Regions from separate parts of the Mesorhizobium sp. P160927 genome, predicted to be linked through region 2. Evidence: predicted binding sites of a transcription regulator. Region 2 holds the regulator's gene; the other holds the start of a gene.
What was found. Region 2 encodes PhoB, which activates phosphate uptake and scavenging genes when phosphate is short. Its sites were predicted from a motif close to TGTCATNNANCTGTCAT; they were not measured.
Positions count from the first base shown of each region.

Region 1: the regulator PhoB is predicted to act here: its motif matches at 4,565-4,581, upstream of AC3CB8_RS04150 (PhoX family protein).

Region 1 covers NZ_JBYMDW010000001.1:805,941-812,572, reverse strand. The annotation lists gene AC3CB8_RS04165 (phosphatidylglycerol lysyltransferase domain-containing protein) at 1-474, opposite strand, end outside; gene AC3CB8_RS04160 (flavin-containing monooxygenase) at 920-2,107, shown strand; gene AC3CB8_RS04155 (hypothetical protein) at 2,140-2,364, opposite strand; gene AC3CB8_RS04150 (PhoX family protein) at 2,499-4,502, opposite strand; gene AC3CB8_RS04145 (hypothetical protein) at 4,780-5,274, shown strand; gene AC3CB8_RS04140 (response regulator) at 5,407-6,069, opposite strand; gene AC3CB8_RS04135 (sensor histidine kinase) at 6,066-6,632, opposite strand, start outside.
Region 2 covers NZ_JBYMDW010000001.1:244,153-250,784, reverse strand. The annotation lists gene pstA (phosphate ABC transporter permease PstA) at 1-843, shown strand, start outside; gene pstB (phosphate ABC transporter ATP-binding protein PstB) at 840-1,643, shown strand; gene phoU (phosphate signaling complex protein PhoU) at 1,669-2,376, shown strand; gene phoB (phosphate regulon transcriptional regulator PhoB) at 2,396-3,085, shown strand; gene AC3CB8_RS01215 (ROK family protein) at 3,088-4,323, opposite strand; gene xylF (D-xylose ABC transporter substrate-binding protein) at 4,590-5,630, shown strand; gene AC3CB8_RS01205 (sugar ABC transporter permease) at 5,763-6,632, shown strand, end outside.

The DNA.
Region 1 (6,632 bases), 560 kb from region 2:
GTCCTCCTCGAATGAAAAGCCCTTTTTCAGCAGCCAGCGCTCGGAATAACGCACCGTTTCGTTCCGCTTGCCGGAAAAGTCATGGTCGGGCAGAACAAGGCGCGTGTCGATGCCCAGCCGGTTGATCTTGTAGCCAAGGCCGGCAAGGACCTGGGCGGTCTGTTCGCCGATCTGCACGAACCACGGGCCGCCGGCGCTCTCGACGAAGCGTCTGATGTAATCGGGCCACCGATCCGGCGCCGCCACGGGATCGCCGAGCGCGAAATGATGCTTCATCTTGGTGCCGAAGGCGATGTAACCGTCGGCATCGCCAAAATAGGAAAGCTTGCTTTGCACGGCGGTGGAATAGGCGAGCGAGAAGCCGCCATGGCGGCGCACCAGCGCCAGCCGTTCGACATGCGTCAGCGCCCGGCGCTCGACCTTGGGCGAGGCCCCCTCGAGGATGTTGTCGAAATAGATCCGCAAGGAGGGCATGGTCGAGATTCCGCGTGCCGTCCGTGGCGCGACGTGTCCGACGACACGCAAGACGCGCCACGGCGTCTTGATTTTCCGCAGGGAAGCCGAAATCGGGTTGCCGGTTTCGAATGCCCGCGTCCGTGACGAGATCCGCCTGCCCCCGGACCTCGAATCAATCACTTTGCCGCGACCTGATTATCGCCGATGTCGCCGATATGCCATATAGGGTTGTATGTATTCGGACAGAAGCGGGTAATCCGCTCCATGTCGTGGTTTTGACGCGGTGCCGCGACCGGCTGTTTGCGCCGGGCGGTGGAACGCTCCGGAAGCGAAGCCGCCTCGGCGCGGGACCATCGAAAATCGGCATCGAGTTGCCGTTCGGGTTCTTGCGCGCGATCAAACTGTTACAGCGGCCTGCGAGCCTTCAGGGGCTGCCGCGAGGGCGAATGGGATTCGAGAGTGAATGGCTGATACGACAAGCAGATCGATGGTGGAGCAGGCGGAGACGGTCGAGCCGGCGATCGTCATTGGCGCCGGCGCCGCCGGGCTGGCCGTCGCGAGGGCCTTGATGAAGGCCGGCGTGGCGACGGCGATCCTGGAGAAGGAAAGCCGGCTGGCCGAGCCCTGGCGCCGGCGCCACGAGCAGCTGCACCTCAACACCCACCGCGATCTCTCGGCGCTGCCCGGCCTTGCCTATCCCAAGGGCACCCCCGCTTTTCCGCACCGGGACGTCGTCATCCGTCATATGAGCGATTTCCATGAGGCGAATCGTCTGCCGGTGGAGTTTGGCGTTTCCGTCGAGGCCATCACGTTCAGGGGCGATCACTGGCTCGTGCGCACCGGCGCCGGCTCGCGCCTGGCACGTCATGTCGTTGTCGCCACCGGCCGCGACCGGGAACCCTTCACGCCGCAGTGGAAGGGGATGCAGGCGTTCGCGGGCCGGATCATCCATTCGGCGGATTTTGGCGATGCCCATGCCTATGCGGGCAAGAAGGTTCTGGTTGTCGGCGCCGGCAATTCGGGCTTCGACGCACTCAATCATCTGGCGGGTGTCGATACCGCCGCTGTCTGGCTGTCGGCCCGCAACGGCCCCGCCCTTTTGCCCAAGCGCGTCGGCAAGATCGCCGTGCACCGCCTCTCGCCGCTCATGGCGCGCCTGCCTCTGCGCGTCGCCGATGCGGTGATGGCGGTGACGCAGCGCCTGGTATTCGGCGATCTCACCAAATTCGGCATGCCACCCGCGCCCGCCGGCGGCGCCAGTCGCCTGAGCTCGGACTACACCGCGATCGCCGCCGACGATGGCGCCGTCGATGCCATCAAATCGGGCAGGATCGTGGTGGTGCCCGGGGTTCGGGAGTTCACCCGCGACGGCGTCACCCTGGCCAATGGCAGCTTGATCGCTCCCGACATCGTCATTGCCGCGACGGGCTACCGCACCGGGCTGGAGCGGATGGTCGGCAATCTCGGCGTGCTCGACGACAAGGGCGTTCCGCTCTTCAACGGCGGCCAGGCCGATCCGAAACTGCCCGGCCTGTGGTTCACCGGCATGCGGCCGAGCATCCGCGGCTGCTTTGCCAATGCCGGCATATTGGCCAAGGCGATAGCTGCTCGGATCGCCGGCTCATCCCGCCCCTCCGGCGCATCACGCTGAGCGACCGCATAGGACAACATTTTCCGTCGGCCTCACGCCGATTTCGGCTCCAGCCGCCGGAAACCGACAGCTTCGGTCAGCATCTCCTCGTCGACCATGCCGGCATTGTAGAGGGCCAGCAAGGTGAGCGCCAATTCACGCGCCTCGGCGGATTCGGGATGCGCTTGCCGTCGGCGGCAGGCCTCGTCGAAGACACGTTGCAAGGTGGCCACTTCGTCAGGTTTGAGCAGGCCACGGTCGTAGATCGACTTGGGCATGGCGATGATCTCCTGATCACGATCTAGGGCGCCACGTGTAAATTTCCAATCTTTCCCGAGGCTTGAATACGATGTCGCACAAAGGAGGGGCCCCGGATCGCCGGAGCCCCTCTCATTTTTTGTCTCGCGTGACCTCAGATGGCGATCTTGCCGCCACCCTGTTTGGTGATGGCGACCACCGCCGGCCGCACCGGCATGTCGGGCTTGAAATCGGGCCAGCGGGTTGACAGGTCCTCATAATAGGAGGGCCGGCCGAACGCTTCCCAATCCTCGCCGCCGTCACCCGGATGCTGGACGGCGACGAAGGCGGTCTGATCGTCGGGCGCAAACTGCGGGCCGCACATCTCGGCGCCGATCGGCACCCGGAAGAACAGTCTCGAGGTCGCCCGCGCCGATCCTTCCGTGTCCACCGCCCACAGGCCGTCGGTGCGGCCGGTGGCCTTCGGGCCCTGGCCGTCGGTGGCGACCCACAGGCGCCCGGCCGAATCGACCGCGCAATTGTCGGGCATGCCGAACCAGCCATTGGCGCTCGTCGCGGTGGAGAAGGTGGCGCCGACGGCCGCCACCGACGGGTCGCCGCATTTCAGCAGCACTTCCCACTTGCCCTTGGTGGCGGCGAAATCGCCATCGTCCTCGACGATTTCGATGATGTGGCCGAAGGCGTTTTCCGCGCGCGGGTTGGCGGCGTCGACCTGATCGGCCTTGCGCTTGGAATTGTTGGTCAGCATGACATAGACCTTGCCGTTGCCGGCATTGGGCTGGATGTCTTCGGGCCTGTCCATCTTGGTGGCGCCAAGCAGGTCGGCGGCGCGGCGTGTCTCGATCAGCACGTCGGCCTGGCCGGCAAAACCGTTTTCCGCCGTCAGCGGGCCGTGGCCGAACACGATCGGCATCCATTCGACCGAGCCGTCCTCCGCGAATTTTGCGACATGCAGTGTGCCGTCGTCGAGCATATCCTTGTTGGCCGCGCGGTCGCCGGCGTTGAACATGCCCTTGGTGACGAACTTGTAGACATAGTCGAAGCGCTCGTCGTCGCCGAGATAGAAGACCACGCGACCATCCTTGGCGACGATCGATTCGGCGCCCTCATGCTTGAAGCGGCCCATGGCGGTGCGCTTGCGCGGCACCGAGGCCGGGTCGTTGACATCGACCTCGACGATCCAGCCGAAGCGGTTGGGCTCGTTCGGCTCCTTGGCCAGGTTGAAGCGGTCATAGTGCGCGCCCCATTCATAGGCGCCTTCCGGAATGCCGAGGCGCTTGTAGTTGGCGGCCTCCTTGTGGCCCTCCGGCAGCTCGCCGGAGAAGTAGCCATGGATGTTCTCCTCGGACATCACATAGGTGCCCCAGGGCGTGACCCCGCCGGCGCAATTGTTGATGGTGCCGAACACCTTGACGCCGGACGGGTCGGCATTGGTCTTCACGCGGTCATGGCCGGCGACCGGGCCCGACAACGCCATTTCGGTGTTGGCGGTGATGCGGCGGTTGAGCTTGCCGTCGCGAATCACCCGCCATTTGCCGCCCTCCTTGCGGATCTCGACGATGGTGCCGCCATGGGCGGCCATCTCGACATCGACCTGCTCCTTCGAGAGCGGCGCCACCTCGGCCGACTTCTTGCCGTCCTTCTCGACGATCTTGACGATGCCCGGGAACATCAGATGCGGGTTGGTGTATTCGTGGTTGACCACCAGCAGGCCATGTTCGGCCGAGCCGTCGAGCGGAATGTAACCGACATAGTCGTTGTTGTAGCCGAACTGCCTGGCCTGGGCTTGCGCCGACTGCTTCGTGGGGTCGAATTCCGGCGAATCGACAAACAGCGGATCGCCCCAGCGCAGCAAAACGTCGGCGTCGTAGCCGGGCGCGACGTGGTGCTTGTCGTCGATACCGGCCTCCAGCTCGTCGAATTTGAAGGCCGAACCTTCCGCGGCACGGGCATCGTCGGCGGCGATCATGGCCAGCGGGCTGACGGTGGCGGCGATCGCCGAAACAGCAAGCGAACCCTTGAGGAAGCCGCGGCGCGAGAATCGCGCGGCGATGATCTCGCCCATGGTGCGGTTTTGGCTAGGATTGTTGGCGGGGCCCTCGTTTTCCTCGAGCAGGCTGGTGCGGAATCGGGCGTCGGGGGATCGATGTTCGGTCATGGGAACCTCTGGCTTGGTTTTGGCTGGAGCTTGTTGCCTGTTCGACCGCTTACGGCAGGCTGATCACATTTTCGTGACATGGTATCTCCGCTGCTGCTCACTCGCGAGGGCGATTCTCCACGCGTCGCCCTGGGACTTTGGTCCGATCTTGCGCCTGCAAAGGTCCTGGGGGACAAACGCAACGGTCGGGGGTCGCTTCCGGCCACCACGTCTTTCGGCGATGTTGTTGCACTGCGACGTTGGGGTGGGCACGCCGGCTCAATCGACGGAGATCAGTATGCGTGGATCGATCACGGCCCGTTGTTGCCGTCTGGCTATCGGATCGGCGGCCGTCCTGGCGCTAACCATCGCTCCCTATGAAATAGTCTTCCATGGCTTCGTGCCTGGACTCGATGCCGCGACCGCACATGCCGACAAGGGCGGCAACGGCGGTGGCGGCGGCAATGGCGGTGGCAATGGCGGCAACGGTGGTGGGGGTAACAACGGCAACGGTGGCGGCAACAACGGCAACAGTGGCAATGGCGGAAACAGCGGCGGCGGGAATAGCGGAAAGGGTAAGAGCCAGGGCCAGGGCGACCAGAGCACAAGCCATGTCAACGCCATGACCGGCGACACGGTCGACGTGGACGGCAACAAGATTACAGTTCAGCACCCCGACGGCTTGACGGAAAAGATCGAGAACGGCCGTTTCAGCATGATGGATAAGCTCGGCCGCACGATCATCGATCGCCGTGCCACACCGGCCGATGCCAGCCGGCTCAAGGCGCTTTGAATTTCGGCCCCATGAATTGCGGCCCCATGAATTTCGGCCTTGTGAAGTTGGTCGACAGGCAACGACCAGTTTCACACGTCACCTCCGCCGCCCCCGGCGGAGGTGACCTCGTTTCGCGGCGTTCCGCGATGGCTACGAACGGTCCCTGTCGCGGTCGCGAAACTCGCGCATGATGAGGGCCGCTTCAGTACGGTTTCGCACGTTGAGTTTCGACAGCACCCCCGTCATGTGATGCTTGACGGTCTTCTCCTGCAGCTCCAGGCGCAAGGCGATTTCCTTGTTGCTCAGTCCCTCCGCCACCAGCCGCAGTATTTCGGTCTGCCGGCCGGTGAGCTGCCGCAGCCGGTCCGCGACCCCGTTGGCGGGCTGCAGGGACTGCACATCGGAAAGCAGCCGGGCTGACAGCATCGGCGAAAGATAGCTTTCGCCGGTTGCCACGTTGCGCAGGATATCGGCAAGCGCGCGCGATCCGACACCTTTGAGGACATAGCCGAGCACCCCGGCGTTCAAGGCCTTGGTCACATCGGCATTCGCCTCCGAAACGGTCAGCATGACGATCTTTTGGGCGGGATGGTCGGCAAGGATGCTGGCAACCGCGGCCAGGCCGCCGCCCGGCATGGAAATGTCGATGAGCAATATGTCGGGCTGCATGGTCGAGGCGATGCGCTCCGCGTCCTGCGCGGTCGCACCTTCGCCGACCATCTCGAAGCCGCCGATCTCCGACAGGCTGCGCGTCACGCCTTCGCGGAACAGCGGATGATCGTCGACAATGGCAATGCGGATGGCGCCGATCATGCTTGCTCCTCGACCGAAAGACGGATCACCAGCTTCGTGCCTTTCGGCCCTGTCAGTGTTTCGAATTGGCCGCCAATGCTTTCAACCCGCTCCCTGAGACCGGCAAGGCCCAACCCCTCTGCCCGCGCCAGATCGAAGCCCGGTCCGCCGTCCGATACTTCAACGAAAAACCGACCATTTTTCATGCCTGCACGCACCGCCTGATCCTTGCCCCGTCCGTGGCGGTAGGCATTGTTCAGCCCCTCCTGCACGAAGCGATAAATGCTGATCTTCTCAGAAGCGCCAGGCTCCGGCAAATGTTTCGGCATCGTAAGCGTCACCGATGTGCCCGTCCGGCGCTCATGCTCCTCGACGGCCAGCCGCAGAACGTCCGCCGCCGCCGCCGTTTCTATCTGCGGCAGGACCAGACCGGTGCAGATGCCGCGTATTTCGCGCATCGCATCCTCCAGCGTCTTGCGGATCATGGCGACCTCGGTCGAGCGGCCTTCGCTGCCATGGCCGTCGCCGGTAAACACCGGACTGTCCATGCGCAGCGCGGCCAGCGCCACGAGCTGGGCAGGGCC
Region 2 (6,632 bases):
GCCTCGTCGCTTCACAGCCGCCGCAAGACCAGAAACTCGGTGATGATGACGCTGTGCGTCGTCGCCGCGGGCATCGGGCTTGCCTGGCTGGCACTGATCCTCGGCGCGCTGGTCTACAAAGGCGCCGCCGGGCTGTCCCTTGACGTCTTCACGCGGATGACGCCGCCCCCCGGCGATGCGGGCGGCCTGCTCAACGCCATCTATGGCAGCGTGGTGATGACCGTCATCGCCGTCATCGTCGGCACGCCGATCGGTGTCCTCGCCGGCACCTACATGGCCGAATATGGCCGTTTCTCCAAGCTCACCACCGTGGTGCGGTTCATCAACGACATCCTGCTGTCAGCGCCGTCGATCATCATCGGCCTTTTCGTCTACGAATTGATGGTGCGGCCGATGGGGCATTTCTCGGCCATCGCCGGCGCCGTCGCGCTGGCCATCCTGGTCATCCCCGTGGTCGTGCGCACCACCGAGGACATGCTCAACCTGGTGCCGAACGCCTTGCGCGAAGCCGGCACCGCGATCGGCGCGCCGCGCTGGGTGGTCATCAAGTCGGTCGCTTACCGCGCGGCACTGTCCGGCATCGTCACCGGCATATTGCTGTCGATCGCCCGCATCTCCGGCGAGACCGCGCCACTTCTTTTCACGGCGCTGAACAACCAGTTCTGGTCGAGCAACCTCAACGCGCCGATGGCCAGCCTGCCGGTCACCATTTTCCAGTTCGCTCTCAGCCCCTACGAGGAATGGCAGCAACTGGCCTGGACCGGCGCACTCATAATCACATTGACGGTTCTCGCGCTCAGCATCTTCGCGCGCAGCCTGACCGGACGCAGAGAGGACAAATGAGCCAGATGTTGTCTCCAGACATGACGATTGCCGCCGAGGCAGCCGCCAAGGCGAAGATCGAGGTCAAGAACCTCAATTTCTACTACGGCCAGTCGAAGGCGCTGAAGGACATCACCTTGTCGCTGCCCGAGCGCAGCGTGACTGCCTTCATCGGACCGTCGGGTTGCGGAAAGTCGACGCTGCTGCGCGTCTTCAACCGCATCTACGAGCTCTACCCCAAGCAGACCGCCGAGGGTCAGGTGCTGCTCGACGGCCAGAACGTTCTCGACCGCTCGCAGGACCTCAACCTGTTGCGCACCAAGATCGGCATGGTGTTCCAGAAGCCGACGCCGTTCCCGATGTCGATCTATGAGAACATCGCCTTCGGCGTCCGGCTCTATGAGAAGATCGGCAAGGCCGAGATGGACGGCCGTGTCGAGCAGGCGTTGAAACGCGCCGCGCTCTGGAACGAGGTCAAGGACAAGCTCAATGCCAGCGGCCTCAGCCTGTCCGGCGGCCAGCAGCAGCGGCTTTGCATCGCCCGCACGGTGGCGGTGAAGCCGGAGGTCATCCTGCTCGATGAGCCGGCGTCGGCGCTCGACCCATTGTCGACCGCGAAGATCGAGGAATTGATCGACGAGTTGCAAGCCGACTACACAATCGTCATCGTCACCCACAACATGCAGCAGGCCGCGCGCGTCTCGAAGCAGACGGCTTTCATGTATCTGGGCGAGCTGGTCGAATTCGACAAGACCGAGAAGATCTTCACGTCGCCTCGCGAGAAGCGCACGCAGGATTATATCACCGGCCGCTTCGGCTGATCTCACGCATACGAGGACCAGGATCATGGCCGAACACACAGTCGCAGCCTTCGACGAGGATCTCGGACAGATCAGCAGGCTGATCAGCGACATGGGCGATCTCGCCGGCATTATGGTCGGCGGCGCCACCAAGGCGCTGCTGAATTCCGACAACGCGCTGGCACAGCGCGTCGTCTCCGACGACGCCATCATGGACGCGCGCCAGCGCGAACTCGATGATCGCGCCATCACCCTGATCGCCAAGCGCCAGCCGATGGCCGACGATCTGCGTCATGTGGTCGGCTCGATCCGCATGGCGGGCGATCTCGAACGCATCGGCGACCTTGCCAAGAACATCGCCAAGCGCGTCGGCTCCGTCGGCCTCACCGCCACGCCGCGCGACCTGTCGCATTCCATAGACTCCATGGCGCAGCTGGTGCTGATCCAGGTGCAGGGCGTGGTCGAGGAATATGCGGCCGGCGATGCCGCCGCCCTCGCCAAGCTCAGGAATGACGACGAACGCATCGATGTCAAATACACTTCGGTCTTCCGCGAACTCCTGACCTACATGATGGAGGATCCCCGCAACATCACTGCTTGCACGCATCTTTTGTTCTGCGCCAAGAATCTCGAACGCATCGGCGACCATGTGACCAACATTGCCGAGAATGCGTATTATGTGCTGACCGGCACGCAACTGCCCGCCAACCGTCCGAAGCAGGACGAGACGGCGATGTCGGTGCCGGCGGCTTGACGGCAGGGATGATCAATCGATGATCGCGCCACGCATCATGGTGGTGGAGGACGAGGAGCCGCTGGGCGTGCTCCTCCGCTACAATCTGGAGTCCGAGGGTTACCAGGTCGAGGTGGTGACACGCGGCGACGAAGCCGAGATCCGCCTCCAGGAAAACGTGCCCGACCTCCTGGTGCTCGACTGGATGGTGCCGGCGGTTTCCGGCATCGAACTCTGTCGGCGCCTGCGTATGCGGCCCGAGACGGAGCGGTTGCCGATCATCATGCTGACGGCGCGCGGCGAGGAGAGCGACCGCGTGCGCGGCCTCTCGACCGGCGCCGACGACTATCTGGTCAAACCGTTCTCGACGCCGGAATTCATGGCCCGGGTCAAGGCGCTGCTGCGCCGCGCCAAGCCGGAAGTGTTGTCCAGCGTGCTCAAGGTCGGCGACATCGTGCTCGACCGCGAATCGCACCGGGTCTATCGCAAGAAGAGCGAGATCCGGCTCGGACCGACCGAGTTCCGCCTGCTCGAGTTCATGATGCGCCATCCCGGCCGCGTATTCTCGCGCAGCCAGTTGCTCGACAATGTCTGGGGCGAGACGATCTACATCGACGAGCGCACCGTGGATGTGCATGTCGGCCGCCTGCGCAAGGCGGTAAACAATGGCCGCATGCCCGATGTGATACGCACCATCCGTGGCGCAGGCTACGCGATCCGCGAGGATTGAGATCAGGCCACGTTCTTGCCGGATCTCACCTGCATGCCCGGCGCGAAGATCTCCTGGTCGACGAAGGTGAGCGCGCGCATGGCGCAGCCCTCGCGGATCAGCGGCAATTCGTTCGGCTCTGTATCGAAGGAAATCGACGTCGAATGCTGGCCGCCGGCGGTCTGGGCGATGGCCTCGCGCAAGGCCGGCTCGATCAGATCGAAGGCGGCGGCGCTGACGCCGACCATCGCAACGGGCGCCGGATCGATCAGCGCGAACAGGCTGCCAAGCCCATAGCCCAGCGCCTCCCCGGCCTTGCGATAGGCCTCGCGTTCCGGTCCGTCTCTTTCGCGCGCCGTGGCCGCCAATGCACGCATGTCGGCGTCGCTGACGTCGACCGGTTTGGCGTCCTCACCCATCTGTCCTGCATTGCGCCAGATGGCATAGTTGCCGGCATAGGCCTCGACGCAGCCGCGCCGCCCGCAGCGGCAGAGCGCGCCGCCCGGGCGATGGATCATGTGGCCGAACTCGCCGCCCGAGGAATGGGTGCCTGTGAACAGCTCGCCCTTCAGCACCAGGCCCATGCCGATGCCGTGCGAGAGCAGGATGGCGATGAAGTCGTCGCGGTAGCGCTCGGGGTCGCGCCAGCGCAGCGCCACCGCCATCATGTTGCAGTCGTTCTCCATGGTGGCGGGGATGCCGAATTCGGCTTCGAGTATATCGGCGAAGGCAATGTCCGTCTGGGGCGTGATCGGCGACCACAGCATGGCGCGCGCCTCGGTGTCGGTGATGCCCTGGATCGCCAGCGCGATGCGGGCGATGCTGGCGACGTCGAGGTCGGGATCCTCGAGGCGGCGCCGGACGATGGCCACGCATTCGCCGATCAGCGCCTCGCGCGACATGGTCAGCGTGTCCAGCCGGCGCTGCTCCTCCGATATCACCTGGCCGGCGTAGTCGATGACGGCGACGGAGAGGAAATTCAGCGACAGCACCACGGTCATGACCGCCGCGGCCTCGGGGTTGAGGCCAAGGCCAACCTGCGGCCGGCCGCGTTTCAGTGAGCCGGCCTCGTTCGGCTTGCCTTCGCTCAGGATACCTTCGCCGATCAGGTCGGCTGATATGGCCGATATAGTCGAGTGGCTGAGGGCGGTGGTGGCGGCGATCTCGGTGCGCGAGGGCTGGCCACCCCGGCGCACGGCCCCAATCACCATTGCGCGATTGCGCCGGCGCAGATCGTCGTGGCGGATTCCGACCGACATGATTTCCCTCCCCGTCGCCGCGGTTCTTGACGCCTCCTCGAACACCCTCGGCAACAGGTCGAATACTGGCAGAAGCGGCTGGGGCTGTCATTTATTTATTGCGAGGCTCGAAAAAAGGCTTCCGGCACCTCAAAATCCGTCATAATCGATGTTGACAGGGTTCCGGCGATGGACCAGTGTTTTTTCGAGGCTCGAAAAAATAGGGCCTTCGTGCCGGCCTTTGGGGCCAGTTTGGTCGCGCCACACGCGGGCGCAGGGAGGATATCATGAAGAGATTCACAGTCGCCATTCTGGCGGGTGTCGCCATGTCGCTTACGCTCGCGTCGGTCGCTCAGGCGAAGGACAAAGTGATCGGCGTGTCGTGGTCGAACTTCCAGGAAGAGCGCTGGAAGACCGACGAGGCGGCCATGAAGAAGGCCATCGAGGCCGCGGGCGACAAGTACATTTCCGCCGATGCGCAGTCCAATCCCGGCAAACAGCTGACCGATGTCGAGAGCCTGATTTCGCAGGGCGCCAGTTCGCTGATCATCCTGGCGCAGGACGCGTCGGCCATCGGCCCGGCGGTACAGAAAGCGCTCGACGAGGGCATTCCGGTCGTCGGCTATGACCGCCTGATCGAGAACAAGGACGTCTTCTACCTGACCTTCGACAACAAGGAAGTCGGCCGCATGCAGGCCCGCGAAGTGTTCAAGGCGAAGCCTGAGGGCAATTACGTCTTCATCAAGGGCTCGGGCGCCGATCCGAATGCCGACTTCCTGTTCTCGGGCTCGATGGAAGTGCTGAAGGCAGCCATGGACAGCGGCAAGATCAAGAATGTCGGCGAAGCCTATACGGACGGCTGGCTACCCGCCAACGCCCAGAAGAACATGGAACAGTTCCTCACCGCCAACGACAACAAGGTCGACGCTGTGGTCGCCGCCAATGACGGCACCGCCGGCGGCGTGGTCGCGGCGCTGACGGCGCAGGGGCTCGCCGGCACCGTGCCGGTCTCTGGCCAGGACGGCGACCACGCCGCGCTCAACCGCATCGCGCTCGGCACCCAGACCGTGTCGGTGTGGAAGGACGCGCGCGAACTCGGCAAGAACGCCGCCGAGATCGCCTCGCAACTCGCCGACGGCAAGAAGATGACCGACATCGCCGGCGTGAAGGACTTCACGACGCCTGGCGGCAACACCGTCAAGTCGCTGTTCCTGACCCCGGTGGCCATCACCAAGGACAATCTCAACCTCGTTTTCGACGCCGGCTGGATCAAGAAGGACGAAGTCTGCACGGGTGTCGCCGCCGGCAGCGTCGCGGCCTGCAACTAAGCTTGATCGCCTGAAAAGTCGGAAGCGCCGCGGCTCATGAGTCGCGGCGTTTTCTCAACGAGATTTGTGTTTCGCTAACTTCTGGGCTCTGGTCCGGCTCCGCGTCAGACGGCAAGCCGCTGGGAGGACATCATGACCGACACGACCTCAACCTCGCGGGCCGATACGGCGCGTGCGTCGGAACTCGGCGCGGTCGCCCGGTTCCTCAAGGCGACCGAGATCGATACCCGTATGCTTGGCATGATCGGCGCGCTGCTGTTGATCTGGGTCGCGCTGCATGTGATTTCGAGCCTGCGTCTTGGCGTCGATCCGCTCGATTTCGACAGCCGCACGTTTCTCACGCCACGCAATCTGTGGAACCTGTCGGTGCAGACGTCCGCGGTCGCCATCATGGCCTGCGGCATGGTCCTGGTCATCGTCATGCGCAACATCGATCTGTCCGTCGGTTCCGCCGAGGGCCTGATCGGCATGGTCATGGGCTTTGCCCAGGTGCATTTCCTGGTTCGCTTCGTGGGACTTGAACTCGGCAACCCATGGATCTGGGTCCTGGCACTGGTCATCGGTCTGGCGCTCGGGCTTTTGATCGGCGCGTTCCAGGGCTTCGTCATCGCCTATCTGGAAGTGCCGGCCTTCATCGTCACACTGGGTGGCCTGCTGGTCTGGCGCGGGGCAGCCTGGTGGGTCACGTCAGGCCAGACGGTGGCACCGCTCGACGCCACTTTCCAGTTGATGGGCGGCGGACCGACCGGATCGATCGGTGCCACCTGGAGCTGGGTCGTGGGCATCGTCGCCTGCCTGGCCGTCGTGTTCGCGCTGTTCAACGGGCGGGTTCAGCGCAAGCGCTTCCGCTTCCCCCTGCGGCCGATCTGGGCCGAGACGCTGCACGGCGTCGTCACCTGCGCCGTCATCATGGGCGCGGTCTGGCTGGCCAACTCCTATCCATGGCCGATCGGGATCGTGAACCGGTACGCGGCCGCCAACAACATCTCCGTGCCGGAGGGT